Regions from separate parts of the Bacillus sp. FG16 genome, predicted to be linked through region 2. Evidence: riboswitches for the same ligand, from Rfam matches in the RefSeq annotation. Region 2 holds a riboswitch; each other region holds the start of a gene.

Region 1 (12,290 bases), on a different contig from region 2:
TGTTCTATACAAGTTTTTCCTAAAATCATGTAATTATGTATGTGTTGAAAATAAAATTTTGACTTGTAGCTTCAAGGATTAATCCGCAATTTAAATCAAAACTGATTTGTATGTATATGGTAAATTGAAGTTGTGAGGGAGGGACTAAAATGCATGAAGAATATAAAGAGATAATAAAAAAATCAATTGAATATATAGAGAATCACTTACATGAGGAGCTTACAACAGAAAGAGTGGCATCTCGCAGTGCGGTATCGATGTACCATTTTCATCGTATTTTTCAAAGGTATATTGGGATGAGTGTAACGGATTATATTCGAAAGAGAAGATTAACTCATGCTGCACAGGCTTTAGTATCGACTGAAAGACCTGTTATTGATATTGCAATGCAATATGGTTTTTCCTCACAAGAGGCCTTTACGAGAGCTTTTAAAAGAATGTTTCAATTGCCACCAAAGAAATATCGAAAGTACTTCCAGTCATTTTATATAGAAAGAGGAGAGGGTGTTTCAATGCAAAAAGGTATACCGAAAGGATGGATCTTAAGTGGAAGTCATCCTGCTGAATATGAGATGGGTTTAGATTATGAAGTTGTCCATCAAGGGAAAGTATCTGCATACATAAAAGCAAAAGAGAATGTTACGCACGGAGGATTTTCAACATTAATGCAAATGTTCCGAGCAGATAAATATGTAGGGAAGAGATTACGTTTTACAGCGTTTGTTAAGAGTGAAAGCGTAAGAGATTGGGCAGGATTGTGGATGCGAGTAGATGGAAAAGATACAGAACCGCTCGCTATGGATAATATGCAAAATCGCCCCATTAAAAATACGAATAACTGGCAATCGTACTCGGTTGTATTAGATATAAAAGAAGGAGCGCTTGGTATTGCATTTGGTGTTTTATTATCAGGAGAAGGTTGTGTGTGGCTAGATAGTATTCGATTTGATGAAGTGGATGGAAAAATTCCTTCAACAGATTTGGCTGAAAACTTTTATGAAACACTCCTAGAAGAGCCGGTAAATCTGCAATTTGAAGAGATAGAAAAGTAAGGAGAAAAGATATGTTCAAATATGTAAAACTCATAAGCATTAGTTTAGTAGTATCTTCTTGTATTATGGGGATTAACTATTTGATTAGCTATCTTTGGTCAGGGCATATACCTTCTTTGACGTGGAGAACATATTTGATGTTTGTGTTTATATTTATGATGAGTTTTGGTTCAATGCAAAAAGAGAGCTATGAAGAGAATTGATAATCTTTTTGTTTGCCTTCTTATTATTGATACGCAAATATTTATCACTAGATTAGGGGGATTTCCCGTAACAGACGGTTATCATACAATAATATTTGGTGAAGTTGATTGGGAGAGAAATATTATTGTATTATTACTTATTGTACTAGTTACAAAATGGGTAGCAGGAATTACCATAGGTATAAAAGGGATGGTAAAGAGAAGTAATTCTATAATTAAAGAAGCATAAAATAAAAAGGTATCCTTCAATTGGATACCTTTTTATTATTACTTATTATTTTGCAACTTCTGTCCACTTGTAGTTAAATTCACCGCCGAAGTCAGTTGTTACAAGTCCTTTAATGAAAGAGCGTTGTAAGTAAGAACGACCTTGTTGGTATAAAGGAGCGACAGCGCCGTCTTGTAATAGAATTTTTTCAGCCTGCTTCATTGCTTCAAAGCATGCTTTTTCATCGCCAGCTAAATCTGTTTTCACTTTATGAATGAGCTCATCGTACTCTTTGTTAGAGTATTTATCGAAGTTATAAGCACTATCTGTTGTAAATAAATCTAAGAATGTAATTGGATCAGCGAAGTCAGGGCCCCAGCCATCAATACCAATTTCATAGTCACCACTTAACAGTAGTTTTAACTGCTGTTTACGTGGTTGTGGTTTTAAATTCACTGTTAATCCATCTAAGTTCTTTTCTAGTTCACCTTTTAAATATTCACCAGTCTTTTTAGCTAAAGCATTATCACTTGTTAAGAGTTCAATTGTTACTTTGTCAGTACCAAGTTCTTGCTTCGCTTTTTTCCAGTTTTCTTTCGCTGTTTTCACATCATCTTTCACTAGATTTCCATTTTCTTTACGGAAGTCGTTGCCATCAGGACTTTTTGCAAATTTCGCAGGAACCATTCCTTCAGCTGGAACAGCACCGTTATTTAAAATTGTTTCTACGTATGCTTTCTTATTCATTGCTCCGTTAATAGCAAGGCGTGCATGTTGATTTTTTAATGTTTCATTTTTTTGATTTAGTCGTAAAAATTGAATGCCAACTTCAGCGCGTTCTTTGAAGTTTGGATCGCCCTTATATTTATCAACAAACTCCGCAGTTAAAGCAACGCGATCAATTTGTCCTGAATCATATAAGTTAACTTCTGTAGACTTATCTTTAACGACATTGAAGTTGATTTCTTCTAATTTTACAGTTTTAGCATCCCAATAGTTAGGATTCTTCTTCAATTGGAAGCTTTGCTCATGTTTCCAGTTATCTAATGTGAAAGCACCGTTGTAAATTAAATGATTTGTTTCTAAACCGTATTTATCGCCTTGAGACTTTAAGTAATCTTCATTAATTGGTAAGAATGTTGAGAATGTCGTTAAGCTTAAGAAGTAAGGAACAGGACGGTCTAGTTGTACTTCTAAAGTTTTGTCATCAACAGCTTTAATACCTAATTGATCAACCGGTAATTGTTTTTGGTTTATTTGTTTCGCATTCTTTATATCGAAGAATAAGAATGCATATTCAGCTGCTGTATCAGGATTTACGGCACGTTGCCAAGCGAAGACGAAGTCCTTTGCTGTAACAGGAGTACCGTTTGACCATTTTGAATCACGCAGATGGAATGTATATTTTGTTTTATCGGGACTAATGTCGACCGACTCAGCAACACCAGGAATCGGTTTATTATCTTCTCCCATTGCATATAAACCTTCAAAAACATTTCGCATTACATTCATGGATTCCCCATCCGTTGCTTTTGCAACATCCATTGTTGGAATTTCTGAAGCGAATGATAAGTTAATTGCCTGTTTATCAGGTACTTTATCGTTTGCTTTCGCTCCGCTTGCATTATCTTTATTTCCCCCACAAGCAGTTAGTAATAGACTTGCCCCTAAAACAGATGCAACAACAGGTACAACTTTTTTCTTCATTGTTCGTTCCTCCCTAAATGTGTTGTTCGTAACGTCATAATGTCCATGTCTTGAAGTAGAGCTATAGAAGGAGATAAAACCTATTATAAATATTTGTTTATAGGTAATCAGGTGTTCTATATGTATATACATGTTGAGCTATAATCTATCGTTATATGTTTCAACGTAGTAGACATTATATTTTGATGGTGAAATATTTTGTTTCTTTGATTATTTAGAATATTAACACTGGAAAGAACTATATGTCAATAATAAAAATAGAATGTTAATTTCTTGGAATAATATATTAAAAAAGTAGATTCTCTTGTGTGAGAGAACCTACTTTTAATATATTTTGCTAAAAAAACAATTGGTGAGGGCTAATAATAAGTGGGGATGAAGAACCCCCACTTATTACGGTTTTACTTTATTTTTCAATTTTTGCCCACTTGAAGTTTAATTGACCTGCAAAGTCTACTTGTACAATTCCTTTCACATAAGAACGTTCTAAATAAGATTCGCCTTTTTGGTAAAGAGGAGCGATAACAGTGTCTTTAAATAATATTTTCTCGGATTCTAGTAATGCTTCCCAGCGAGCTTTTTCATCACCAGCTAAAGTTGTTTTCACTTTTGCTATTGTTTCATCGAATTCCTTACTAGAGTAATGATCTAAGTTATAAGGGTTATTCGTTGTAAATAGCTCAAGGAATGTAATTGGATCCGCAAAGTCAGGGCTCCAGCCATCAATTCCGATTTCGTAGTCACCTTTTAATAAAAGCGAAACTTGTTGCTTACGCGGTTGCGGTTTTATATTTACTGTTAAGCCATCTAAATTCTTTTCTAGTTGTCCTTTTAAGAATTCACCAGTTTTCTTATCAAGGTCAGCATCACTCGTTAATAATTCTAATGTTATCTTTTCAGAACCAAGCTCTTGTTTAGCTTTTTCCCATAACTTTTGTGCGGATTTTGTATCAACTTTTGTTAAATCGCCGTTTGCAGTACGGAATTCTTTTCCTTCAGGTCCTTTTGCAAAGTTTTTTGGAACGAGACCAAATGTTGGTGTAGAGCCATCATTTAATAACGTATTTACAAAGGATTTTCTATCAATTGTTTGATCAATTGCTTGGCGTGCAGAAACGTTTTGAAGTACTTTGTTTTGTTGATTCATACGTAAAAATTGTACGCCTACGTTTGGACGTTCTTTAAAGTTGGCATCTTTTTTATATTTATCAACGAAGTCAGATGTTAGTTTTATACGGTCTAATTGTTTTGACTCGAATAAATTTACTTCTGTTGATTTTTCTTTTACGACGTTAAAATTGATTTCTTCTAGTTTGACAGTATCTTTATCCCAATAGGTAGGGTTCTTCTTAAATTTAAAGCTTTGTTCGTGCTTCCAATCGCTTAGTGTAAAAGCTCCATTGTACAAGATTGTATTATCTTCTAAAGCGTACTTATCACCTTGTGCTTTAAAGAATTCCTCGTTAATTGGTAGAAATGTTGGGAACGCTGTTAAGCTAATAAAATACGGAACAGGACGTTCCAATTCTACCTCAAACGTATGGTCATCAACTGCTTTTACACCAAGTTGGTCGGCTGGAAGTTCTTTATTGTTAATTTTTGTTGCATTTTTAATATCAAAGAATAGAAATGCGTATTCAGAGGCTGTTGCTGGATCTACGGCTCTCTGCCAAGCGAACACAAAATCTTTCGCTGTAACAGGAGTGCCGTTTGACCATTTTGAATCTCGCAGGTGGAATGTGTATTTCGTTTTATCGCCACTTACTTCATGAGATTTTGCAACGCCAGGGACAGGTTTGTTACCTTCACCAAGATTATACAAACCTTCAAATACGTTTCTCATTACTTGACCAGAATCAGTATCTGTAGCACGGGCCGTATCCATTGTTCGTATTTCAGTAGGTGAAGATAAATTTAAAACCTGTTTACTAGGTGCCTCGTCTTTTGCATTTGCTCCGCTTGCTTCGTTTTTATAACTACCGCAACCAGTTAATAAAATACTTACTCCTACAACTGATGCAATACCGGGTACAAACTTCTTTTTCATTTGATTTTCCTCCTAAATAATTAAGTTTGGATGATGATGAGGGAAATGAAAAATAAAAAATCCCTCTTTTCATATTGAGAAAGAGGGATTTTTACGTACAAGTTATGCACCCGTATATAAACGAAGTCCCTCATTCTATCTTTCAAGCATAAAGCTTGCAGGAAGTGGCACAGTATTCAAAATGAACCTGCTGCCGAGGTTTCAAAGGGCCAGTCCCTCCACCTCTCTTGATACAATGAGTAAACGAATAAATTTTATTAATTTTTGTGTTTCTTTGATAATTCAAAATCTTACACCTTGAACAATGAAGTGTCAACCAAATGAAATATAGTTTAAATTTTCAGTTTTCTTAAATAAAAAAACCACTGCATATGGCAGTGGTTTTTCGCTTAGAAGTTAAAGTTATCTGGATCTGGACCAACGCGACGATCTTCATTTAAAGCTTGAATTGCTTTCATATCATCAGCACTTAATTCAAAGTCGAAGATGTTTGCATTTTCAATAATGCGATGTTCTTTAATTGATTTAGGGATTGTTACAACTTCGTTTTGTAAATCCCAGCGTAAAATAATTTGCGCAGTTGATTTATTATATTTTGTCGCAATTTCTTGTAACGTTGGATTATCTAGTAGTTGTCCTTGCATTAATGGTGACCAAGCTTCAAGCTGGATGTTATGTTCTTTACAGAATGCATGTAACTCTTCTTGTGCTAAACGTGGGTGGTATTCCACTTGGTTGACCATTGGCTTAATTTCAGCAATTTCAAATACGTCTTGTAAGTGGTGAATGTGGAAATTACTCACACCGATAGCGCGAACACGGCCATCTTTATAAAGTTTTTCTAATGCTTTCCATGATTCAGTATATTTCCCTTTTACAGGCCAATGTACTAAATATAAGTCTAAATATTCTAGACCTAATTTCTCTAATGTAGTTTCAAATGCTTGAAGTGTTGTTTCATATCCTTGATCGCTATTCCATACTTTTGAGGTAATAAATAATTCTTCACGTGAAACACCTGATTCACGAATCGCTTGTCCAACGCCCTCTTCATTTTGATAGATTGCTGCAGTATCGATGCTGCGGTAGCCATTTTTAATTGCTGCTTTTACAGAATCAATTACTTCTGAACCATCTTCTACTTTAAAAACACCTAAACCAAACCAAGGCATTTTTACACCGTTATGTAATGTTGTATAGTCTTTTAAACTTGTTAAAATCATATTATTTCCCCCTAGCTTTTTTGTTTGTTGCTTCTACTGCTTTTTGAATTGCCTCTGAAAAATTATATTCGTATAAAGTTTTGAGACCCTCAGCTGTGGAACCACCTGGCGTTGTTACTTGTTCGCGGAGGTTAGCTGGATCTTGCGTTTGTTCGAGCATAGAAGCAGAGCCAGAAATTATTTGAATGACAAGATGTTTTGCGGTTTCTTCATCGACTCCATAACTTTTTGTTGCTTCAATTAAGCTTTCAGCAAAGTAATAAAGGAAGGCTGGTGCACTTCCAGTAACTGCAGTAAGCTGATGGACTTCTTCCTCAGTACAAAGTTGCGAAGTACCAATACCTCTTAAAAGCAGTTGCAGGGTTTCTTGATGCATCTCGTTTACTGATTGTCCCATTGTATATAAGGAGATAGACTTTCCAATTTCAGCAGCTGTATTAGGCATAATCCAAGCAACAGGCGTGCCTTTTGGGAGTCTAGCTTCTAAATAAGATGGTCCAATGCCAGCTGCTACTGTTACGACAAGTTGATTTGATATTAACGGAGATAGCTCAGCTAATAACTCTTCATGAGCAGAAGGTGGCATTGCTAAAACAACCGTATCGACAGATGTAATATGCTGCTTCCAATCCGTTGTAATAGACACATTATATCGCCTTTGTAATTGTTCTAACTTTTCTACGTTGCTTCGGTTAGAGATGATAATTTCTTCGATGTACTCTTTGCTTGTTTTAAGTAATCCGGAAAATATAGCTTCTGCCATACGACCAGCACCAATAAATAAAATTCGATGTTTGTTAGGCATATCCTTTATTCCTTTCTAGTAGAGATATGTTATAAAAACGATATCATCTTTAAGAGAATTTTGTAAAAAGAAAAGACTTACCGTAGATGGAATGGATAATGAGAAGGCGGAAATTCATGGTAAAGGAAAGGGCTATTCCTTATACTGGTGATAGGGAATTTATTACACATCTGGGGAGAGATAAATATGGTTAGAAGTCCACTTTTTTTACTTGTTTCTAGTATTATTTGTGTATTAGTTGGATTGTATATTCAATCGAGTTATATTGAAATTTTTGCATCAATTATGGGGATCATTAATGTTTGGTTATTAGCGAGAGAAAAAGTATCCAACTTTTTATTTGGCATGATTACTGTTGCGGTATTTCTATACATTTTTATTACACAAGGTTTATATGCAATGGCAGTATTAGCTGCTTTTCAATTTATCTTTAATGTATATGGTTGGTATTATTGGATTGCACGAAGTGGGGAGGGAGAGGTAAAAGCAACAGTTCGTTTAGATTTGAAAGGGTGGACTTTTTATATAAGTTTTATTTTAGTTGCTTGGATTGGTTGGGGTTATTATCAAGTCCGTTATTTAGAGTCAACAAGTCCATATTTAGACGCTTTAAATGCTGTATTGGGACTAGTGGCTCAATTTATGTTAAGTCGAAAAATATTAGAAAACTGGCATTTATGGATTTTATATAATGTAGTTAGCGTTGTAATTTATATTTCTACTGGTTTATACGTCATGCTAATATTAGCTGTTATTAATCTCTTTATATGTGTAGCTGGTTTGCTAGAGTGGAAGAGTAATTATAAGGGGCAAGAACATACAAATAATTATATCTAGAAAAAAATTAGAATTAAAAAACCCCCTGAAGCATATATGCTTCAGGGGGTTACTAATAGAATATAAGATTATGCTTTTGTCATACCAAGTAATACAGCGCCGCCGATAATTAAAACACTACCTAGTGCAATAAAGATCAATTGACGTTTTGTTTTCTTTTCACCTAAGAAGACAATTGCGCCGAATGTTGAGATAACGATTCCAGTTTGAGATAATGGGAAGCTTGTTGCTACTCCAACACGTGGTAATGAAAGAAGTAAGAATAAGTTTCCAGTTCCCCATAGTAAACCAGATAAAGCATTACGGATTGCATATTTGTTAAATGGTTTATGTTTAGACGTCAGTACAACCGCACCAACAAACATACCAACTGCTTGTGGTAAAATAGCAGACCAACCGTCGATATTATACCAACGAATAATAATTACATATACAAGATAGCCGAAAGTAGAAACAATTAAAGTAAGAAGACCTTTTTTCAATTGTCCTGGTGGCTGAGCATTTTCTTTATCATCTAATGATGTGAATACAACACCAACTACGATTAATAGGATTGCAATCGTTCCCAGAATGATCGTTGTAGTAGTAGTCCACTCACGGAAAGCGATAACCCCAAAGATAGAAGTTGCAACAAGTTGCATGCCAGTAGAAATCGTTACAGTAGTTGAAACACCTAGTTTTTCAACTGTTTTTAATTGGTTTACTTGTCCTAAAGCCCAGAATAAACCTGAAATAAAACCAACAATTAAGACTGTCATTGTTAAAGCTGGTTGAGTAAATACATACATGATTGTTGCGAAGAATAGAGCACCGATTGTCATACCTACCGTTTGGCTATATGCACCACCGCCCATTTTTACGCTTACTAATAAGATGTTTCCCCATGCAATTGCAGGAAGAAGCGCTAATAAAATGTCCATTACAAGACTCCCTTCGGTTTTCTATACCAATATAATTACATATCGTTCTAACGATCGGTAATGCCCCACTAATAGAGTAGAAGATTACCGATCGCTAAAACAGGATGAAGAACTTACGATATAAATGCGTTTTCATTTCTTCATTTTTTGAAACACCTCCATATAATAACAGGAAATTGCCTATTTTAGAAAGTGAATTCAAATAAAATGTATATTTTAATAAAAGGTAAAATTCAGTTATTTCCCGATGGTATATTTTATTTCCTAAGAAATAAAGAAGCAGCTTCAAAAAAGCTGCTTTAAGAATTACTAATTCTTTTATTAATAAGCTGAATGCATAGGAGAAATGCGAGTGACATACTAATAGTGATAATCACAAGTGTCCAGGCGAGTTGCATATTACTTGCGTCAATGGCCATGTAAATTGCAGTTGGGATTGTCTGTGTTTTACCAGGAATATTCCCGGCAAACATGAGTGTAGCACCAAACTCACCGAGCGCGCGGACAAAGCTCAAAATCATCCCGCTTAGTAAGGCAGGAAATGCGAGCGGAAGTGTAACGTGCAGAAAAACTTGATATTCACTTGCGCCAAGGTCACGAGCACTTTCTTCAATTTGTACATTTGCGATAGAAAATCCCGTTTTTGCTGATTGGTACATAAGCGGAAATGCAACAACTGTAGAAGCGATAATCGCAGCAGTAGATGTGAACATAATAGACTGCTGAAATAATGATTCGATCCACTTTCCGATCGGGCTGTTGTTTCCAAACATGATAATGAGAAAGAAGCCGATAACAGTTGGTGGAAGTACCATTGGTAATAAAAAAATGGTTTCTAATAGTACTTTATATCGCCATGAGGAGCGAGCTAATACTCGCCCGACAATCGTCCCTAAAATTGTAACGAGAATAGTGGCGCAAGCAGCTACTCTTAAAGATAGAAAGACAGGCGATATAATAGCATCAATGCTCATAGTAATTACGACAGGACTGTAAATCCATATTTCTTAAAGATAGATTGTGCATCTTTTGACTGCAAATACTCATAAACTGAAGTCGCCTCTTTCTTATGTTTAGATTCCTTTATAACACCTAAAGGATAGTGGATTGGCTCATGAGAAGTAGCTGCTGCTGTCTCACCAATCTTTACTTTATCTGAAATGAGAGCATCTGTTTTGTATACGATACCAGCATCGACATTCCCTGTTTCTACATATGTTAACACTTGGCGAACATCTTTTGTAAATACGACTTTATTTTGAACATCATTCCAAAGGTTTTCGTGTGTTAGAGAAGCCTTTGCATATTTTCCAGCAGGTACAGATTCAGGTGTACCAAGTGCAATTTTTTTGATTTTCTCATCTTTTAAATCTTGAAATTTTGTAAGAGAGCTATCTTTAGGGATGACTAGAACTAGTTCATTTCCAAGAAGATTTTTCCCCTCTTTTTCATTAATGAATCCTTTTTTTACAAGGGTTTGGAATTTATCTTCTGCTGCAGAGAAGAATAAATCAGCAGGTGCACCTTGTTCAATTTGTTGTTGAAGTGCTCCAGAAGCACCGAAGTTAAAAGAAAGTTTAATATTTGGTTCTTTTTCTTTATATTGTTTTTCAATTTCTTTTAATGCATCTTGTAAGCTTGCAGCAGCTGAGATAGTAAGTTCAACTGTTTTATCCTCTTTAGCAGCTGACTTTGTATTCTTTTCCCCACTTGTACAAGCAGCACTAAATATAAGAAGGAAAGAAAGTATAAGTGCCCCAATAGAACGTAATGTAAATTTATTCATAAAAAAATCCCCTTTCGTTTTGACATATCTAATTATAACTAATTATAACTAGATATAACTAGTTATAATTGAATATAATTTGAACGATGTAGTTGTTTTTTAATATAGGAGAAATATTCTTTTCTTTGTTACAATGAAGGAAGAAAGTGAGGAATCGTCTATGGATCATCATTCCTACACAACGGAAGAAGTAGCGAAGCGATTAAAAGTATCAAAATTAACTGTATACGACTTAATTAAAAAAGGAGAACTGCCTTCTTATAGAGTTGGTAGACAGATGCGCATTGATGCAGCAGATTTAGATCAATATATAAAACAAATGAAAACAGGAAAGGTACAAGTTACTCCTGTAAAAAACGATGGTAGTAGTATCTTGAACACGTGTATTATTAGTGGTCAAGAACTAACGTTAGATATGTTAGCTAAACGTATAGAAAACCGTTTGCCAAGTTCTAATGTTTTAAGGGCGTATCAAGGTAGCTTAACAAGTTTAGTGAAAATGTATCAAGGAGAAGGAAGTATCGTTAGTTTGCATTTGTTTGATGGTGAAACGGGTACATATAATGTTCCTTATGTAAAACGCATTTTAGTAGGACAGCCATGTATTATGATTAATTTATTGTCCAGAAATGTAGGGTTTTATGTCCAAAAAGGAAATCCGAAGAAAATAAAGACATGGGCCGACATATCCGGATCCACTATAAAGTTTGTAAATCGAGAAAAGGGTTCTGGTATTAGAGTGTTAGTGGATGAACAATTACGAATCCAAAAATTAAATAAAGCTGATATTAGTGGATATGAATGGGAAGAATCGAATCATCTGGGTGTTGCCACGCAAGTTGCAAATGGAAAAGCTGATGTAGGAGTAGGTTCAGAAAAGTTTTCGCAAATTGTAAATGTGGACTTTATTCCAATCATGAAAGAACAGTATGATTTAGTAATTTTGAAGAATAAAGAAAATGAAGAGCTGATTGAAGTCATGAAAGACATTCTGCAATCGGAAGAATTTCATAATGAATTAAATGCAATTGGCGGATATGATATTACGAAAACAGGTCAAATTATATATGAAACAAACTAAAAAGCTGCTTGTCTATAAGACGAGCAGCCTTTTCTATATAAAGGGGTTTGGGGAAACAAAGTGTTAAACAAGACCTTGAGCAAGTGTATAAATGAAAGCCGTAAGAAGAGTAGCTCCACTTGCAAGTCCGATAAAGTCTGATTTGTTGAAAGTAATGTTGTTCATTATAATCTCTCCTTATTTGTTTAATGTAGAAGCAACAGCTTTTGCATCGACAAGTGCGGATAGCACCATGCCCATTGTATTTAAAAATTTATTTGATTTCATATTGTTCATCATGCGTATCCGCTCCTTTTCGAATTGTTGTTGCCCTGCTTATGTCTTAATTATAGGAAATATGTCCACTTGCAACTATCGAATTAGCTTACGAAAGACTTACACTTTTGTAAGAAAAAAAGACATTCATGTAAGAATGTCTTTC
Region 2 (12,290 bases):
TTATATTAATCAAAACGTATTAAATAATCTTCTATACATTTTATGTAGTATATTTGTTTTTTATTTCATATATGATAGCCGGCACTATTTAAAGAAATATAAAATACTACTGATTACCCTTTGTTCTAGTATCCCGCTTATTTTATGTATGCGATACCCTATCTATATGGATGAAAGTTGTATTCATGATTTAAGACAAATTCCGGTCATAATAGGTACGCTTTATGGTGGATTCCCTGTCGGTATCATATTGTTTACAATTTTATTAATTACAAGATTTATATTTTATGGTTTTAACATGCTAACAGTCGTTGTTTACGGAATAATGTTCATCGTTACAGCACTCGCATCTTCAAAATTTAATACATATAATAGAAAACTTAAAGTAGCTTTTTCCATGTTTTTAACCTTTTTCCTAGCAATATTTACAACTGTAATTGTATTAACTTTATCAGATTTTGAAGTGAATAATTTATATATTATTTATTTCATGGTATTACCGACTACTTTAATGTTATTTATTGTTTATATAAATGAAGTTATAAAAGATGCTGTATTAATGCGCTCAAAATTAATTAAAATGGAAAAAATGGAGATTGTTAGCCAACTCGCTGCAAGTATATCGCACGAAGTAAGGAATCCTTTAACGGTCGTAAAAGGATTTACACAGCTTTTAAAAACACCAAATTTAACTCCTGAATCAAGAGACGAATATATTAAACATATACTTGAAGAGTTAAATCGTGCCCAAGAAATTATCGATGATTACTTAACGTTTGCCAAACCTGCTCCAGAAAAATTAGATCAAATTTCAGTAAAACAAGAGTTAAATCGAGTTATTAATATGATATTGCCATTATGTAATATGAATACGATACATATTACACAGGATTTTTCTGAGGCAACCATTGTTGGTAATAAACAGCACTTTCAACAATGTTTTTTAAACTTAATAAAAAACAGTATTGAAGCAATGCCTAATGGTGGTACCTTAAATATTTCCTCATCTATCAATAATAGTAAAGTTGAAATACGAATTGAAGATAGCGGAGTTGGAATGTCACAGGAGCAAATAAATCGATTCGGTGAACCGTATTTTAGTACAAAAACAAAAGGCACTGGTTTAGGTACGATGGTTGCTGTTAAGATTATTGAGACGATGCATGGAAGTTTAAAAATCCGAAGTATCGTTAGTAAAGGAACAACTTTAACGATTACGTTCCCGAAATATAGTAAGAATACGCATTTAAACAAATAAAAAAGGGGCATAGTTGCTCCTTTTTTATTTGTTTCGATACATAAGTATCTTCAATGTTTTTTTAGTTTACATTTGTGAAGACTAATTAAAAATTAGTATCCTCCGCCCCAGCAGCTGCATCCTACAATTATTAATAGAATGAATAACACAACTAATAAAGCGAAACCTCCACCAAAACCACAAGAACCACCGTAACTCATATTTTCTCCTCCTTTTGGTTTGAAAACTAATAGGTAGTTGATCATTTTAACTGGTTCGTATTATACATTATGTGTATATCCCTTTTTTGAGCATGTCTACATAAAAATAAGTAAAAGCACTCGTTTAAAGAGTGCTTTAAAATGGATACCAAAAGTTTTGAAATACGTTTAATTTTAAATATACCGCAACAATGAATATGAAAACACCGGCAAATAAAGCGATGAAATCTTTACGTTTCGCCTTACTTGTATAAAACCATGTACGTTTATCCTTCTTTCCAAATCCTCTTAAATCCATTGCATTTGAAACCGTATCTATTCTTTCTAGAGAATGAATGATTAGTGGCCAGAAAATTAAAACACGGTTCTTCATACGAACCCATAAACTTGCTTCTCCTTTTTCAAAAGCCACTCCTCTCGCTTCTTGCGCGTGTTTAATAATTTTATACTCAGACTGGATGTCAGGAATATAACGTAGTGCAATATTTATTGCATATGTAATCTTATAATGGATACCAAGTTTACTTAAACTACTTACAAATTCGCTTGGATCTGTCGTGTATATAAAAAGAAGTGTAAATGGTAATAACGTAAAATACTTTAATGAAAGTGTAGCTGCATAAAATAATGTTTCATATGTAATCGTTGCATATCCAATATGTAAAAACGAGGTATATGATTCAGTTAATTCAGATCCATGAGTTGGTGTAATAAATAAAATCATGACAGAGTTTAATAAACTAAATGTAAATATGACACTAAAAACAATTAAAATTTTATGAAATGGAATTTTAGCAATGCTGAGTCCGATACACCCAATGATAAATAATATTAGCAACACCCGAAAATCAAAAAACAAAAAAGTAAGCGTCATACAAAAAATAAATAAAAACAATTTCACTACCCCATCCATACGATGAAAATATGTACTATGCACCTTCCTCCCTCCTATTACTATCTAAATAAAGTTCCATAAATTTTTCCGGACATGCAATCCCACTAAATTTAACAAGCTTGGTTAAAGAACTCTCTCTTAAGTTAGCTATTTGTAACGTTTCTTGATCACCAAATACATTAGACACTGTATTATCCGCAATAATTTCCCCTTCATGTAGAACTACTGCACGGTCTGCATATTCTAGTGCGAGATTCATATCGTGAGTGATAAAAATAAATGAAATACCCTTTTTAGCTAGGTTATTAATAAACGACATAAATTGTTTATAATGATAATAATCTTGTCCCGCTGTCGGTTCATCTAATATGATAAGCTTAGGATTTGTTGTTAATACAGATGCGATTGTTAATCTCTTTTTTTGCCCATAGCTTAGTGCTTGAATTGGCCAATTACGAAATGGATATAAACCACAAATTTTTAAAGTTCCTTCTACTCTATTCTTAATTTCTTCCTTAGAAAAATTATGTAATGTTAATGTAAATGAAACTTCTTCAAAAACAGTAGGCTGTGTAATCATATGATTTGGATTTTGCATCACGTAAGATATGATTTTCCCACGTTTACGAATAGACCAAGAACTAATATTTTCACCTTCTAACAAGATTTTCCCATTTTTTATTTTGTTTATGCCTATAAGACTATGAGCTAATGTGGATTTCCCTGCTCCATTATGTCCCAATAGTGCCACAATTTCTCCTTCATATATTGAAAGGTTTACATTTTCTAATACTTTTTGTTTATTAGGGTATGAAAATGATAAATTCTCCACTTTAAGTAATTCCTTGTTTTTAGTATTACCTTTTAATATGACTTGTTTCTCCATCCACTCTTTTAGAACGTTGCCTATCTTTTCTTTTTGAAGGTTTTCCATTGGATATATTACGTCATTATTACGATCAAAATGTAATCTCTTTAATGCTTCGATGTAAATAGGCTCTCTTAAGCCAATACGTGGCAATATATTTGACGCTAAGATTTCTTTTGGTGTTCCTATTGCAATGACTTTACCTTCATCAATTAATATAACTTTGTCTAAATCCAGCTTTAAAATTTCTTCTATCCTATGTTCGATAATAACAATCGTTTTATTATATTGCTCATGTATATCTTTCATAAGTTCTATCGTATGTACGGCGCTTAGTGGATCTAAGTTCGCTAACGGTTCATCGAACAATAATATATCCGCATTTGTTGTTAATAAACCAGCAAGAGAAACTGTTTGCTTTTGACCTCCTGATAATTCATGTGGACTTTGTTTATGAAACGTATGCATCTTCACCTTTCTTAATGAGTCCGAAACAATCTTTTTCATGTCATCTTGATTTACACATTCATTTTCTAAATAAAAAGCTACATCTTCTTCTACTGTCAGACCAATAAATTGAGCATCTTGATCTTGCAAAATTGTTCCCACATTTTTACTCTGCTCGAAAATGCTGCCTTTTCGCGGATCTTTTCCAGCAATTAAAACGTTACCAGTACTAATCCCTTCATAAGAAAATGGGATTAGCCCATTGATACAATGAGCTAATGTCGACTTTCCTGAACCACTTCGTCCAGCAATTAGCACCTTTTCTCCAGGGTATATATGAAAGGTAATATCACTTAAAGTAGGCTGCGCAGCATGCCCATATTGAAAGGTAAATTGTTCAAACGAAATAATTGGTTGCATGTTAACATCCCTACTTTTCAATTTTTAAATGTGTATGTTTCTTATTAGATTTTGCCAAGCCAATTGTAAGTGGCAATCCAACTACTAAGAAAACGATAACATCGGAAATTGTTGCTCCTAATACTTGTATAACAATTTTGTCAAATGGTTCTCCCATCACAATAATATCGAATGCCCCAGCAAATATAATAGCAATGACAATACCAACTAACCCAGTAATTGCTAAATAAGAAATATGCCCCTTGTTAAACGACCCGTTTTTCACACTAAAACCAACTCTTTTTTGAATAAGACCCATCGAAAAACCAATAATCCCTGAACTAATAACCCAGCCCCACCAAATCCCCCAGCCAGCAATCGTATCTGTTACTGTATGACCTATAAGTCCGATTAACAGTCCTGCCACTGGACCAAATAATGCTCCAAAAACAGTTAATATAGCTAATGCTGGTTTAATAAATGTATTCGGTGCAATAGAAAATCCCCAAAGTCCTAATATCCCGTATAATGCTGCTCCAATACCGATTGCTACTACTAACTTTGTTGATAATTTGTTCATTACAATTCCCCTCTCATATTAGTCAACTTTTATTACTCTATATTTAATTTAAAAATGAATTATGCATCTACACTCCCTTTCTATACAACAAAAAATGACCTCTTATATAAGAGGTCATTTTCTTTCACGTTCAAGAATCCTCTTATCTTTCAAAAAACACAACGTGTCCTCTGCGGAATTAGCACCTTCCTATAAAATTGCATAGGGGTTGCTGAGGTTTCTTAGGGCCGTTCCCTCCACCTCTCTGGATAAGTATTAATTTGTAATTCGTATTATGGCACTAAAAAGTGTAAATTTCAACACTTTTCTTACTATTTTTATTTTTTGTTAAATGGCACATTTAAATCATTGTTTTCTTATCGGAATTGTGAAATAATGAATTCAAAATCGTTTCGGGAGGAATGCATTATGAAAGTTATTGGTTTGATTGGAGGATTAAGTTGGGAATCTACATCATTATACTATAAACATATTAATACGCTTACACTCTCTCAATACGATCAAAATGCAAAGTTAGTTTTATATAGTATGGATTTTGGTGAAGTAACTACTTTATTACAAAACCATCAATATGAAGAAGTGAAAAATGAACTAGTTACAGTTGCAAAGAAAGTTGAAAAATCTGGGGCTGAATGTTTATTAATGTGTTCAAATACCGTACATCTATTTGCCGAGGAAGTAGAACAAGCAATATCTATCCCGCTTCTTCATATTGGTGATGTAAGTGCTAAAGAAATGGTAGAACAGAATATAAAACGTATCGGACTATTAGGAACAAAACAAACGATGGAGCAAGATTTCTATAAATCACGATTAGCGAAATATAACATTGAGACAATTATCCCAAATGACGAGGAAAGAACTTTTATCCACCATGTCATATTAGATGAATTAAGTAGAGGGATCATTTCAGAAACATCTAAAGAAAAGTTATTACAAATTACAAAATCATTAATTCAAAACGGCGCTGAAGGTATATTATTAGGCTGTACTGAAATACCTTTACTCATCTCCCAAAATGATCTCACTATTCCCGTTTTTGATACTGCTTTTTTACATGCAAATACTGCTGTGCAATTTGCTGGATAGGAATATAAAAGCATAAAGGTGAGAACCTCTATGCTTTTATATTATTACAATTATTTATTTAAAAGAGATTCAATAACTGCAATTGCTTCTTTTGAACCACCACATTCTATAAAGCTATCATTCAGTTTTCTTATACCATTTTTATACTTTTCATTTGAAAGAACATCTGTTACAGCCTCTTTTAAAGTGTGCACATTAACATGTTCTTTCAATAGTCTATGTGCCGCTTCAAGCTCAGTTAATCTTTGCGCTATCATAGGCTGATCTTTATCATGCGGTATTATTACAAATGGGACATTATAATGAATGGCATCGTGTACGCTATTCATACCACCATGTGTAATAAAAACATCTGCTTCATTTAATATTTCTGATTGAGGTACGTATGGAGCAATTATAAAATTATCTGGCGCTTGCTTTATTTTTGAAATATCATTTCTATCACCAATTGCCATTACAACTATCCCATCAAAATCTGAAAAAGTATCAATACAAGTATTAAAGAATGGTTCGAGTCCTTCAAGCAGTGTTCCCATTGAAATGTAAATAACTTTCTTCTCTTTAAGTGATTCCAGTGGAAACTTTATATTTGTTTTACACTTTGAAATGCTCGGTCCAATAAAAATGTTATTTTCTCCGAACGATTCGCTATTAGGTTGGAAATAACGACTTGTGTATACGAAACAAACATCACCCTTATTATTCATAAATTGAAGATTATTCTTTGGTTTTACTCCAAATTTATGTTCCATCTGATTTAGTAATTTTTCAGAGATCTCCTCTGGTTGGAATGGTATATCTGCATTTGGATGAAAAGGTAATGTCTTCAAAAACTCTGAAGGAATTAAAAATATAGGTGAGGAAACTACACCTGGAACTTGTAAATACTCCTTTACTAACTCTCCCGCGCCAAATATATCATAAATTACGAAATCAAAATTTATACTTTCACATAATTTTTTCGTAATTTCCAATATATATAAAGAAGTTTGAACATGCACATGAAAGAAAGCATTTAACCCAGATGAGGTTTCAGCATCAATAGAAATCTCCTTTAATAGATCCGGATGAGTATGTACAGTAGCTCCTAAATCTTCAATTCTATCCTTAAAGTTTGCCGTTGTAATATAATGTACGTGATCCCCTCGTTCAGTAAAGGCTTTTACTAAATTTAATGTAGGGTTTACATGTCCCTCTGCTGGAAAATTAACCACTAAAATATTTAGCACTTATTCCTCACTCCTTACATTTCACTGTTTTAATTAAGCATACATACTGTTATTTGTACATGTAATCGTCCCCTAATAGTCCTAAAGTGCTTGTTACATTATGTTGATAAATAATTTTCAGTCATCAACATAAAAAAAGCATCTACCTATGTAGATGCCTAACCGTGATAAGGAGTGTTCTGTGAGGTTAGAACAAGCTTTTCTGCTTGTCCTATGCTATCAATATATGATTTATTTTATAAAATGTGAATCGTTAATAGAATTATTTTATCCATTTTATATGATCAAATGGATAAAATACCATTTCTACCTTACCTATTATATTTGACTCATCAATAAGTCCAAGTGTATTCCTACTATCTTTACTATGATTACGATTATCACCTAACACAAATAATTTATGCGTAGGAACTTTTATTTCTCTAAAATTTGAAAAACGATTGGATACTTGTAACATATCTAAATGTATATACGACTCATCACGCTTTTTACCGTTAATATATACCTCATCCTCTTTTAATTGTATATTATCCCCCGATAATCCAATAATTCGTTTCACATAGTAAATAGGCTCGTCTTCTTTTTTTATGATGACAACATCCCCATAATGAAAAGACGATAAACAGACGTTTACCTTATTAACAAGTATATAATCTTTTTCATTTAAAGTAGGTTGCATCGAAATTCCTTCTACCATACAAAATAAAAATGACTTATTAATAAAAATAACCCCTATTATAATTAAGATGTAGCTACATATGTTCCTCCAATATTTTAGAATAAACAGCTTCATATATACCTCATTTCCAATCTATCCCCAGATAAAAACGCCTCTAGTTCACATGAATGCTAGAGACGTTTCGTCCATTTTAATTCTCTTTAGAGTTATCTGTTTTTGGCGCTTCACCAGTTAATCGCTTATTTTTCAAATCAAAATAAGCATCTAAAACTTCTTTTCCAATATCGGAGTTAATGCCCGATTTATCATTTTCAACCCACGGTACTACAACAGAAAATGCTACTTCTGGATCATCATATGGCGCATATCCAGCCAATGTTAAGTTATAACATTCTCTACGATCGCCTTTCGCATTTCGCCCAATTTCATTTTCTCCACCATATACAGTTTGTGCGGTCCCTGTTTTACCAGCTGGTTTATATGGTGCTTTTTGGAACGCTCTTACTCCCGTTCCATCTCCTTCTTGAAATACTTTTCTAAATCCTTCTTTTACTTGATTAATATATTCTTGTTTCATATCGATTCTATTTAAAACAACGGGTTCTATTGATTGTACTACTTTACCAACCTCATCTTTTTGAACGGTTTGTTCTCTAATCTCTTGAACAATTTGTGGTTTCATTCGATACCCTCCATTTGCGATAGTCGAAATATATTGTGCAAGCTGAAGTGGTGTATACGTATCATATTGTCCAATAGAATAATCTAATAAGAAACCAGGCTGATTATCTTTTCTTCCAATTTGTCCTGCAGTTTCATTTGGTAAATCAATACCAGTTTGTACGCCTAATCCAAATTGCCTGAAATAATACCTCATTTTATCAAAATATTCTTGTTTAATATCTAGTGAACTATTTTTCACATAATCCACTCCAGCAATTTTTAATGCTATATTAAACATATAAACGTTTGAAGATACTTGTAACGCTCTTAGATCGTCTATATCACCAAAATTTTTCCAAGACTTCTTCTCCTTAGTTCCTTTAAACTTCATAGGTGCATCATAAAAATGTGTTCCAGGAGTTATTGCATTTGTTTCAAACCCTGTTAACACTGTCGCACCTTTAACCGTTGATCCAAGCTCATAAGAACTAGTCAGCGTGCCTAAAGCGTAATCTTCTACTTCCATTTTCCCGTCTTTTTCTACAAGCTTTTTCCCAGCCATTGATAATACTTGACCATTTTTGGGATTCATCATCACTACGAAAGCACGGTCTAACATTGATTCTGATCCTTTATATTGTTTTAATATTTTTTCTATGCTCTCCTCTACTTTTTTTTGCAATTCCATATCTATTGTTAAAGTTAAATTTTTACCGCTTTTCCCTTCAGTAACAGTTTCCGTTCTAATAGTATTTCCTTGTTTATCAGCAATGCTTCTTACTTCTTTTTTTGTACCATGAAGTACATCTTCGTATTGCTGTTCGATATAACTTTTGCCGACCCTATCATTTCGACTATAATCACGCACTAAATAATAATCTAATCTTTCACGTGGCAATCCTTCATCAGCATTTGAAACGTTACCAAGGACAGAACGGAATAGACCATCATTTACATAGATTCTCTCCCAATCAACTGATGCATCTACCCCTGGGAGGTTCGCTAAATTTTCACTAATCACCGCATATTCCTGTTCACTAACGTCCTTTTTAATAATTTGAGGTGCCATTTGAAAACCTGAGGTCATTTTACTTTTAATAGCTAACACTTCTATATCTTTAGCTGTTAGTTCTTGAAGATTTTTATCTGTAACGCGCTTCCTTTTTAAATCTTCTATTTTTTTGTCTAGCTCTTTTCCGGTAATATCCTTATTTCGGAACTTATCTATTTCTTTTTTGGATACTAAGTCTTGAGCAAGTTCTGGATTTAATTGCATCCAAAAGTCTTTCTTATCAGTCTCAGTTAACTTATCAATATCTTCTTGTGGCATTTCAATAATGTCTGCAAGTTGTCTTGCTGATTTTAATATTTCTTCTTGTTTTACACCTTTCACCTTTGTATATGTAATCGTACGTAAAGACTTATTATCAACTACTGGATTTCCTTCACGATCAAATATTTTCCCACGTGGTACAGAAAGGCCCACGGTTGCATTTTCTCTCTTCTCTACTTCATTTTTATATGTTTCTCCATCAAAAATTTGCACTTTCCCTAACTGAATAATAATGCCAGAAAATAATAAAAATACACAAAGGAATAAAATATTTAACCGGAGAGGTAATACTCTACCACTTTTCTTCTCTTGCTTTTTCACCTCGTCATAATCTCCTCCTTACAATATTCCAAATAATAATCACATTTCTATATTAAAAGTAATGTACATTTTCTATACATTGCTTTGTACAAATATTAATATAATGTTTAAAACTTAATAGAAATTAAAACAAAGGTAAAGAAAAAGTAAAGGTTACTAAATTTAATATAAAAATACCCAATAACAAAAAGCTTAGCTTTCACTAATCGCTTTGTTATTGGGTATTAAGTGATTTAAGAATTACTACTAGTGCGTACTGCTATACATTTATCGTCACAATTCGACAGAGGTTGTTTACTTTGTACTTTCGGTAAGTAAATAGTTACCGTTGTCCCGACACCAACCTCGCTCATGATACTAATTGTCCCTTGATGACTTTCAATAATTTTATAACTTAACATTAATCCAATACCAGTCCCTTTTTCTTTCGTACTATAAAAAGGTTCACCTAATCTCTTAATTCTTTCTTCAGGTATGCCTATTCCTTCATCTATTACATGAATGATGACACCATCATCATTTATTTCTTTTATGTGAATTGAAATTTCCCCACCATTTGGCATAGCTTCGATTGAATTTTGCAAAATATTAATAAATACTTGTTTCAATTGATTTTCTGAGCATTCAATAATTATATCTTTGTCATCCGTAAATAGTTCAACTTGAATATTTGTCATAATTGCTTTTGTATTCATTAACGATACGACATTTTTAAAAATTTGATAAATATTTTTCTTTTCTGTATTTATCTCATCTGTTTTAGCAATTGACAGAAATTCTTGCAGGATCGCTTCTATCCTTTCAATTTCAGAAAGCATAAGATCAAAATATTTTTCTTGATCTTCTTTATTAATTTGGAATAACTGTATAAAACCTTTAATTACAGTTAAAGGATTTCTCACTTCATGAGCTACACCAGCTGCTAATTGACCAATTGCTGCAAGCGTATCTGATTTGTTTAACAATTCTTCTGTCTTTTTTCGCTCTGTAATGTCGCGTACAATAATCATAATTTTATCACGTAATAATGGTAAGCACCTAGCTTCAAAGAAATCAATACTTCCATTAAGTGTGAGTGGATATTCTACAATTACATTCGTTCCTTTTTCCTTCACTTGATTAATGGCTTCCTGAAACTGCTGCGCTACTGAAGATGGTAATACTTCGTAAAACTTTTTTCCCATAAAAGCTTCTGCGGGTACGTAAAACTTCGTAGGAGATCCTGCCTTGTAATCAATAATCGTGCCATCATCTTCTGTTAAGAAACATAAATCTGGTAAAGCTTTAAAAATTAATTCCAGTTCAGATGTTTGTTGTTTTAACTGCTCTTCTATCGCTTTTAAATGCGTAATATCTACACCAACAGCCCAATAACTATATCCTGTTACAGGAAACTGTTCTGATATATTCGACCACATTATTGTTTTGATTTCACCATTTTTACACGTTAAGTGCATTTCCCAATCTCTGAAATTCTTTCCACAAGTTAAAAATTTCTTTTGTATTTGCTGCCGATAACTATGATCAGGATACAATAATTGCAGTGCATTTGGATTTCCAATTATTTCTTCAGCGGTATAACCTGTTACAATTTCACATTCTCGGTTCCACAAAACAAAATCTCCATTATAATCAAGCGCATCGACCATAACAGGCATGTTTTGTAAAATCGTATGTAGTTCCTCCTCTTTTCGAGAAAGCAACGTTGTATTTTTACTTTGAAATACTTTTATTGCGCCATCTAAAATTAAACTTGAGAGCATTTCAAAGTATTTTTGACAACTGAAAATTTCACTTTTTTTGGACCATACAACAAAAGAACCTAAATGTTGATTGTATAAGAAAATGGGGATTTCAATCTTTGGAAGTTTACTCTTTTTTATCTCATTCATTCCGAATGAAAAAACACACTCTTTTTCAGCATCAAGAAGTTGATGTGATATGTTAGTTAATTTATAAAATTGTTCTGCCATGGTTTCTATTGTACTCACATCAATAAGTTCCATTAGCCGCGAATTCATTCCTTTTTCACCTCAATATGTAAAATTAATACAAATCTAAAATTCATACTTCTCCATTATACGAAGAAAGCTAGTGTAGGTATATAGCTGTAGAATAATTATTCAAATAAATTTTATTTTTCAATTAAAATAAGAAAAGAATATACATACTGAATACACCTTTAATTAGTATATATTTCGCTCATTCCTCATTTATTGTCTAGGTAACTTGAATTCCTCCTTACATTCACTGAATTTTCACTTGAGAGTCATACGCCTCACTAATAGCGGTATAAACATGCAATAAGTATAAAGTTCATAAAATATTC
Region 3 (7,580 bases), on a different contig from region 2:
CAGTTGGTGACGCTTCATTTGTACCAATCGCTGTTGATTCGGTCGGTGCTACATTAAATGTAATACCTAGCTTTTCAGAGAAAGCTTTTGATTTATTAATTCCTACTTCTTTTGCAGTTTTAATAGCCGGGATATTTCGGGAAGTTTTCAATGCATCACGTATTGTAATTGGTCCTAAATGCCTTCTATCAGCATTTCTAACTTCTTGTCCCGTTGAGTACTTAAATGGAGAGTCATCAATTTGATGGTAAGTAGCCCATTTTAAATATTCAATTGCAGGAGCGTAATCAAAAATTGGTTTCATCGTTGAACCTGCTGAGCGATTTAATTCAATTGCAATATTATGTCCTTTAAAAACAGCTTTATTTTCACCACGCCCACTACCAATTGCACGTACTTCTCCTGTTTCCGTATCCATAAATGTGAAAGCCCCTTGGAATTTCTCATTTGGATAATTAATAATATCTTTATTTAAAAGTTTGTCCGCAAAATCCTGTGCCTTTGGATCTAATGTTGTATAAATTTCTAAACCGTCAGATCCCATATTAACATCTGGCAACTCTTTTTCAACTTCTTTCACAACCGCATCCATAAAAGCTGGATAAGGCATTTCTTTTTGTTCAGTTGCTTTCTTAAGTCCTTCTGTTACTGGAACTTTTGATGCTTCTTCCATTTCTTTTTTTGTAATATAACCATGTCGATTCATTAATTTAAGTACAACATTTCTTCTTTCTGTTGCTTTTTTGATATTTTGTTCTTTCGTTGGATCATAGTTATTAGGAGCTTTCATTAAACCAGCAAGCATTGCAACTTCTGGTAGTGTTAAATCTTTTAATTCCTTACCATAATAATTTTGTACTGCTGTTGCTATTCCGTATGAACGGTTACCTAAGTAAACTTTATTTAAATACATTTCTAAAATTTCATGTTTTGAATACTGTTGTTCTAGCTTATATGCTAAATATATTTCTTGCGCCTTTCTCTTTGATGTTTTTTCCATCGATAAGAAGTAATTTTTAATAACTTGCTGCGTAATCGTACTTCCACCTTGAGAGCCGTAATCCCCTTTTAGGCTGACTAAAACTGCACGTGCAGTACCTTTAAAATCTACGCCACTGTGCTCGTAAAAACGTGCATCTTCTGTCGCTAAAAACGCATTTTCTACTAACTTAGGAATTTGACCATACATAATATTCGTTCGTTTTTCTTTCCCATATTCATATATCAATTTCCCATCTTTATCATAAATTTTTGAGGATAACGGATTAACAAGTTTTGCTTTCTCGAGTTTTGGCGCATCCTTGATCATAACGAAAAAAGTAGTAACCCCTGTGACTAACCCTACAATACCAACTAATAAACAACTAATTAAAAACTTACGAAAAAATGATGTTTTGCCTTTTGGTTTTTGTTTTTTAGCTGCTGGCTGTTTTTTCTTTTTAACTTGTCGTCGCTCCTCTCGAGAACGATAATTTTCTGACATGCTATATTCTCCTGCCTTTCAATTCTCCTGTTGATTTACTTAAAATTATTGAAGTCACTTTAAGAAATATATTCATATTTAAAAAGTGTACTAAATAGACAATTTAAGTAATAAATTTGTTCCACTTTAAGATGAGGAAGAAATTTGAGCTTATCTGATAACGAAACAGAAACGGTAATAGTGGCACAACAAAAAAATGGAATTTCATAGAAAATCCATTTTTAGCTTGATGGATGTGGCGGTACCCCACATCCATCAACTTAAGGATTTAGACTATTCTTGAAGTTAAAAGCACGTTACTATTCTCTTATGTTAATGAGTAAGGGTGACGTGCTTTTTATAAATATTCATCAAAAACAAGAGTTTTATTTATTTGCTGAAGAGTTATATCGATATATGTCTCCCACTACACTTAATCAATTAGCTATAGAAGCAGGCGGAATGGAACGAAAACGCAAGTGCCATAGGCACCATTTTTTATATTTGTGTGTATGGTTAAATCAACAAATCGCTACTACCTCTCTTACTCAACTTTGTAGTCAATTAGAAACTTCAACAGGAGTTTTATTAAGTTCCTCAGGGCTAAGTAATGTGCCTGTCGCTGCATGAAGCCTACTACATAATCGAACCAAGGAATCACTTGCCACCCGTTGACTAATCCAAATGCAAATAGCAGCTAATTCTGATCCAGAAAACTTAAGTCTTCGCCTTATAAATCCTATTTCTCTTGCAAGTTCTTCTAAGAATACAGGTGTAACATATCGTTGTAATTATTCTGCAAATGGTAATAATTCATCTTGAATCGAGAGATTCATAAGAAAACATCATCCTTTCTAATTTAGCTTGTTTAGAAAGGATAACGTTTTTTTGATATTTGAGGGTATTAAAATCTCCTGAGTTGATGGTTATGTATGGTGACCCCATAGCCAAAGAAGTAAGAAGATATTTAGAAGTGCATTAAATTTTGAGGAAGTGCTTGTGAACCGTATCATAAATAAATCAGGTTTTGTATGTTCGATTTTTAAATAATACCCGAGAAGGAGTGGGTTGCAGTTATAGTAATACTCTATTTTTTGTATTTCTATAATAGATATTTTTTTAAAAAACAGAATTATCTTGACAGTTATTAAATGGATTGATAAGGTTATAAAAAAATATTTCTTATCCAGAGAGGTGGAGGGACTGGCCTTATGAAACCTCAGCAACAGGTCTGCTTAAGTAGACACTGTGCTAATTCCAGCGGGTGATAATCCTGATAGATGAGAGCTTCCGTTTTTATTTGTCAGTAACGCCCTCTTTTTTAGAGTGCGTTTTTGTTTTTTCTGGATAGTAACTAAAGGAGCGTAGAAATGGAGAACAAAAATGGGAGAGAATTTCAAAGGAAAATGCAAGCACGTCATTTAGTCATGCTTTCACTTGGTGGGGTGATTGGAACTGGCTTATTCTTAAGCTCGGGTTACACTATTCAACAAGCTGGCCCGTTTGGAACAATTCTATCCTATCTGATTGGTGCGCTAGTGGTTTATCTAGTTATGCTATGTTTAGGCGAGCTTTCCGTACATATGCCTGAAACGGGCGCATTTCATAGTTATGCAGTTAAATACATTGGACCTGGTACAGGGTATACAGTAGCCTGGTTGTATTGGTTAACTTGGACTGTTGCTTTAGGTTCTGAATTTACAGCCGCAGGATTACTTATGAAACGATGGTTTCCATCGGTTAATATTTGGGTATGGAGTGCTCTTTTTGCCATTTTGATCTTTGTATTAAATGTCCTGACTGTTAAATTTTTCGCCGAATCCGAATTTTGGTTTTCATCGATAAAGGTTATAGCTATTTTGATTTTTATTGTTTTAGGAGTAGCGGCAATGCTAGGGTTTCTTCCAATGACTCATTCAAAAGCAGCACCATTCTTTTCTAATTTTACAAGTGGAGGTTTATTTCCTCATGGTGCTACGGCCATTATGATGACCATGCTTGCGGTTAATTTTGCTTTTTCGGGAACAGAATTAATAGGCATTGCAGCTGGGGAAACAGCGAACCCGGAAAAAATGATACCGAAGGCCATTCGAACTACTCTGTGGAGATTGATCATCTTTTTTGTAGGAACGATTGTTGTTTTATCTGCGTTATTGCCTATTTCCGATGCAGGGGTATTAGAGAGCCCTTTTGTTGCAGTTCTAGAACGAATTGGGGTGCCATATTCAGCTGACATAATGAATTTCGTTATCTTAACAGCCATTTTATCTGCGGCAAACTCAGGCCTTTATGCCTCTTCTAGAATGCTTTGGTCGCTTGCTAATAAGAATACGATATCCCCGATTTTTGGGAAAATGACGAAGCAAGGTGTTCCAATCAACGCCGTCATTTTCAGCATGGTGGGTGGAGCTTTGGCTTTGCTCTCAAGTATCGTGGCACCAGATACTGTCTATATCGTACTTGTTTCCATTTCCGGTCTAGCAGTAGTTATAGTTTGGATGAGTATTAGTGCTTCCCAGTTCCTATTTCGCAGACAATTTTTGAAAGAAGGAAATTCTGAAAAGGACTTGATTTATCGCACACCACTATATCCATTAGTACCAATTGCTTCTTTTAGCCTTTGTCTGGCATCGTGTATTGGAATTGCATTCGATCCAACACAGAGAATTGCCTTATATTGCGGCATACCGTTTATTTTGTTTTGCTATGGAAGTTATTATCTCACAAAAAATCTAAAAAAGAGGAGTGTAGATTATGTCGAACAAAATCAACCCAATTGATGCTATTTTATCCCAACATTCCATTATGCTTCTTGATGGAGCATTAGCTACTGAATTGGAGGAGCATGGATGTAATTTGGACGATCCCCTTTGGTCGGCACGTGTGTTATTAGAAAATCCGGAACTAATTTATCAGGTTCATTCGGACTATTTTCGTGCTGGAGCGGACTGTGCCATAACAGCAAGCTATCAAGCTACTATTAGTGGTTTTTCCGCACGTGGAATACAAGAACAGGAAGCCTTGGAATTAATTAAGAAAACGGTGTTACTTGCAAGAAGGGCAAGAGATGATTTTTGGAAGGAAAATATTCAAACGAATAGGCCTAAACCATTGGTTGTTGCATCAGTTGGGCCGTACGGGGCTTACCTTGCAAATGGTTCAGAGTATGTAGGTAACTATGGTGTGACAGATAAAACATTAGCAGACTTTCACCGTTCGAGAATGTCTGCGTTAATCGAAGCAGGTGCAGATCTATTGGCATTTGAAACGATCCCCTGCCTGCAAGAAGCAAGAGTATTAGATACATTATTGCGTGAGTTTCCAGAAACATATGCGTGGCTTTCCTTTTCGCTAAAAAATGAGAAAGAGATTAGTGAAGGTATGAAACTCGTGGAGTGTGCACGAGTTTTTGAGAAAAGTGAACAAATTGTAGCGATAGGCATCAATTGTGCGCCAGTAACCGTTGTGACTGGCGCAATCCAAGAGTTGAGGGCAAACACCAAAAAACCGATTATTGTTTATCCAAACTCTGGTGAAATTTATAATCCAGAAACAAAAACATGGCATGGTCATGAACAATGTAACGCGTTGGATATTCAATCTGAAGAATGGTACCAAGCAGGTGCACGTTTAATAGGTGGATGCTGCAGAACGACACCTTATCACATTGAGGAGATATCGAACAAGTGGCGTTCTTCCGAGTTTTTCTATTCGAACAAAGTAAAACAATAATGTAATGGATGATAATCTAACTTTGTCTGTATTTTCATGATTTTGCTTGTTCAGGAATCTACAGTTACGTCTAGTGGTACAAAAAGTCTTTTCAGAGACACAAATGTGGATAGTTGCCTCAGGAATCCAGTGGACTTTTGGGTACCTTAGGTATGGAAAGGAATCAGGGAAAATCAAAACCGCTAGTTTAATAGATATGGTAGACAACATGCTGAATCTTTTAATCAAGATGTAGTTGATCCAATTGAAGGTGAAGGGGACCATTTATTCGTAATTAAAGTTAACGAAGAGGTTAATTTAGTTATTCAAAAAATAGTTCAATAACTATATGAAAATTTGTTGTAGTAGTAAATGTGGTCATATTGTTGTAAAAAAGGATAGATGTAAACAGGTATACTCTCCTGTTCATCTATCCTTTTTTACATACAATATGAAAATCCAAATTAGTTCCTTTTAGGAAGGTACCAATATGAACAAGACATTTAAATACATTTTAATTTTCTTTTGTGCAGTATTTTATATTGCAATGGTTTGTGAGATTATTTATATAAACTTTGTTCAAGATCATTTTATTCCTCCAAGCAGGAAATCTAAGATTGAACATAAACATTTATAATTAGGTATAAGGAGAGCTGTACAAGATACTCTTGATTTTCCAAGATTATGAGGGTAATATTTTTGATACTGTTTAGCTTCATCTAAAATGAAGAAGAACGTCACGTTTACACATTCTTTTTCTACCCAATCCATATCATAAGTTTCTATACCATAATGTTTAAAATAATCATCAATGTCATTAATGAATCTTTTTTCTCCATCCGTTCCAGTAATTCGTTTATATTGCAATTATTCAAACGATTTCATTTCAAGTCGGCAAGTTTCTTCTAACCACTCATATCGTTGCTTAACTGCTTCCGTCTCATTTTCATACCAATCCTCATGCCCTTCATAATATTCCTTCATACATTCAGGTCTCTGTTTATTTCTTAAAAAGCTTTGCAACAAAACCCAATTTACGTTATTTCTTTGCGGAAATAGGTTGAAACCAACTATCCCTATCATTTAAGTGAACTTCAAAAACATATATAGGCTGTGAGAAACCTTTTGTATCAGTATAGTAATCTATATTATATTTTGTAATAAATAATGTATCACCTGCTTTGAAGGATCCTATAGGATCAAACTCTCCTTGTTTCAGTTTTTGAAATGCCTCCTTTGGAGAAAGAATTTCAACATCTCGAACATGTGATTTTTCTGTACCATAATATTTGTAAACAGGCATTTTTTTCCCTTCGTCTTTTAACTGTATTGATGTTTTTATAGTAACTTGAGACATATCATTTTTTGTAATGGGATCAATAGGCATATTTCCAAATTCCTTCATTTGATACGAAATCATTATTCCTAGTGCGACGAAACTTACTGTAATGGGAAGGTATAAATATTTGATTATTTTGGTATCTGTTTGATTTTTTTTCAAAAATATAAGAACTATGTTTAACACAGAATATCCTAGCATCATGCCTAAAGTATTATGAAGTAAATCCGCTAGTTCCATACTTCCTCGTTGCAGTGTGAATTCAAGAATTTCAATCAATAAACTTGCTATAATTGAGATGATTAACATCCATTTTGTTTTTTGAAAAACCTTACTAAATAATGGGAATAAAATTCCTAAAGGAAAAAGCATACCTATATTCACAATGATATGGAAAAAGGAAGTAAATGAAAATGTATTCCATGCTTTTTTATAAACACTAAGTACGTCAAAATCAATGGTTCTTGCAAAGGCCATATCATCTGAACGACCAAATGAAGTAGCTGATAATGCAAGGGAATAATATCCTGTTATTAAAACAAACAATATAATTTGTTTTACAGTAAGTTTTTTTTCTCCTTTACATATCTTTTTGTATAATACAAAATAACTAAAAACAAATAAAAGTAGTAACAAGAATGTGAGTAGAATCGTAGTAATCGCATAGCTAGCGATTAGATTAAAAATAGTGTTCATTTTACACCTCTGTTTTTATGAATATAATTTTGTACAGTGATTACTAATTCAACAATCGAGCTTTGGATCTTCAAAGGCTCGCAAAAGATATAGGATTTATTCGTTAGGGAAGTAATTTTAAACAAGGCTGAATAAGATAAAATCGTCATGCCGTTCAAAAATACGAGCTAAATTTACATAAATAACTGTCAAGAGATAAAGTTTTTGTTTTGGGGTTCCTGAAAATATTAGCTTGATGGGCATAGGGTACAGCCCAGTAATTGAAAAATCGCCTTTCTTGTTTTTCTCTCTATTTTTTTGTTGCTTACATTAGAGATGCTAAACTGTATAATGACTCATATTAAACTTATAAATAGACTTGTTAGTAACTTT

The links. A riboswitch is a leader RNA that binds a small molecule or an ion and turns the genes downstream of it on or off. The one in region 2 is predicted to bind S-adenosylmethionine.
Region 1: linked by a shared signal. The riboswitch ahead of ACODS7_RS25385 (peptide ABC transporter substrate-binding protein) and the one ahead of ACODS7_RS21760 (ECF-type riboflavin transporter substrate-binding protein) in region 2 are both predicted to bind S-adenosylmethionine.
Region 3: linked by a shared signal. The riboswitch ahead of mmuP (S-methylmethionine permease) and the one ahead of ACODS7_RS21760 (ECF-type riboflavin transporter substrate-binding protein) in region 2 are both predicted to bind S-adenosylmethionine.

What each region holds. Positions count from the first base shown of each region.
Region 1 is NZ_JBMDKC010000095.1:1,048-13,337, forward strand. Features, by position in the region: gene ACODS7_RS25365 (helix-turn-helix transcriptional regulator) at 150-1,052, shown strand; gene ACODS7_RS25370 (hypothetical protein) at 1,064-1,255, shown strand; gene ACODS7_RS25375 (hypothetical protein) at 1,242-1,484, shown strand; gene ACODS7_RS25380 (peptide ABC transporter substrate-binding protein) at 1,530-3,170, opposite strand; gene ACODS7_RS25385 (peptide ABC transporter substrate-binding protein) at 3,577-5,217, opposite strand; SAM riboswitch class I at 5,350-5,454, opposite strand; gene ACODS7_RS25390 (aldo/keto reductase) at 5,607-6,440, opposite strand; gene proC (pyrroline-5-carboxylate reductase) at 6,442-7,245, opposite strand; gene pnuC (nicotinamide riboside transporter PnuC) at 7,432-8,082, shown strand; gene ACODS7_RS25405 (GRP family sugar transporter) at 8,151-9,002, opposite strand; gene modB (molybdate ABC transporter permease subunit) at 9,302-9,976, opposite strand; gene modA (molybdate ABC transporter substrate-binding protein) at 9,982-10,788, opposite strand; gene ACODS7_RS25420 (substrate-binding domain-containing protein) at 10,949-11,869, shown strand; gene ACODS7_RS25425 (DUF3948 family protein) at 11,933-12,034, opposite strand; gene ACODS7_RS25430 (LysR family transcriptional regulator) at 12,289-12,290, opposite strand, start outside.
Region 2 is NZ_JBMDKC010000068.1:5,761-18,050, forward strand. Features, by position in the region: gene ACODS7_RS21740 (sensor histidine kinase) at 1-1,258, shown strand, start outside; gene ACODS7_RS21745 (YjcZ family sporulation protein) at 1,351-1,458, opposite strand; gene ACODS7_RS21750 (energy-coupling factor transporter transmembrane component T family protein) at 1,595-2,395, opposite strand; gene ACODS7_RS21755 (ABC transporter ATP-binding protein) at 2,388-4,088, opposite strand; gene ACODS7_RS21760 (ECF-type riboflavin transporter substrate-binding protein) at 4,099-4,647, opposite strand; SAM riboswitch class I at 4,787-4,902, opposite strand; gene ACODS7_RS21765 (aspartate/glutamate racemase family protein) at 5,056-5,736, shown strand; gene ACODS7_RS21770 (macrolide family glycosyltransferase) at 5,787-6,965, opposite strand; gene lepB (signal peptidase I) at 7,228-7,758, opposite strand; gene ACODS7_RS21780 (peptidoglycan D,D-transpeptidase FtsI family protein) at 7,835-9,961, opposite strand; gene ACODS7_RS21785 (PAS domain-containing sensor histidine kinase) at 10,195-11,982, opposite strand.
Region 3 is NZ_JBMDKC010000155.1:690-8,269, forward strand. Features, by position in the region: partial or broken gene ACODS7_RS29915 (transglycosylase domain-containing protein) at 1-1,483, opposite strand, end outside; partial or broken gene ACODS7_RS29920 (IS4 family transposase) at 1,823-2,071, shown strand; partial or broken gene ACODS7_RS29925 (IS4 family transposase) at 2,047-2,298, opposite strand; SAM riboswitch class I at 2,642-2,749, shown strand; gene mmuP (S-methylmethionine permease) at 2,833-4,242, shown strand; gene mmuM (homocysteine S-methyltransferase) at 4,217-5,194, shown strand; gene ACODS7_RS29940 (hypothetical protein) at 5,759-6,040, opposite strand; gene ACODS7_RS29945 (VanZ family protein) at 6,213-7,208, opposite strand.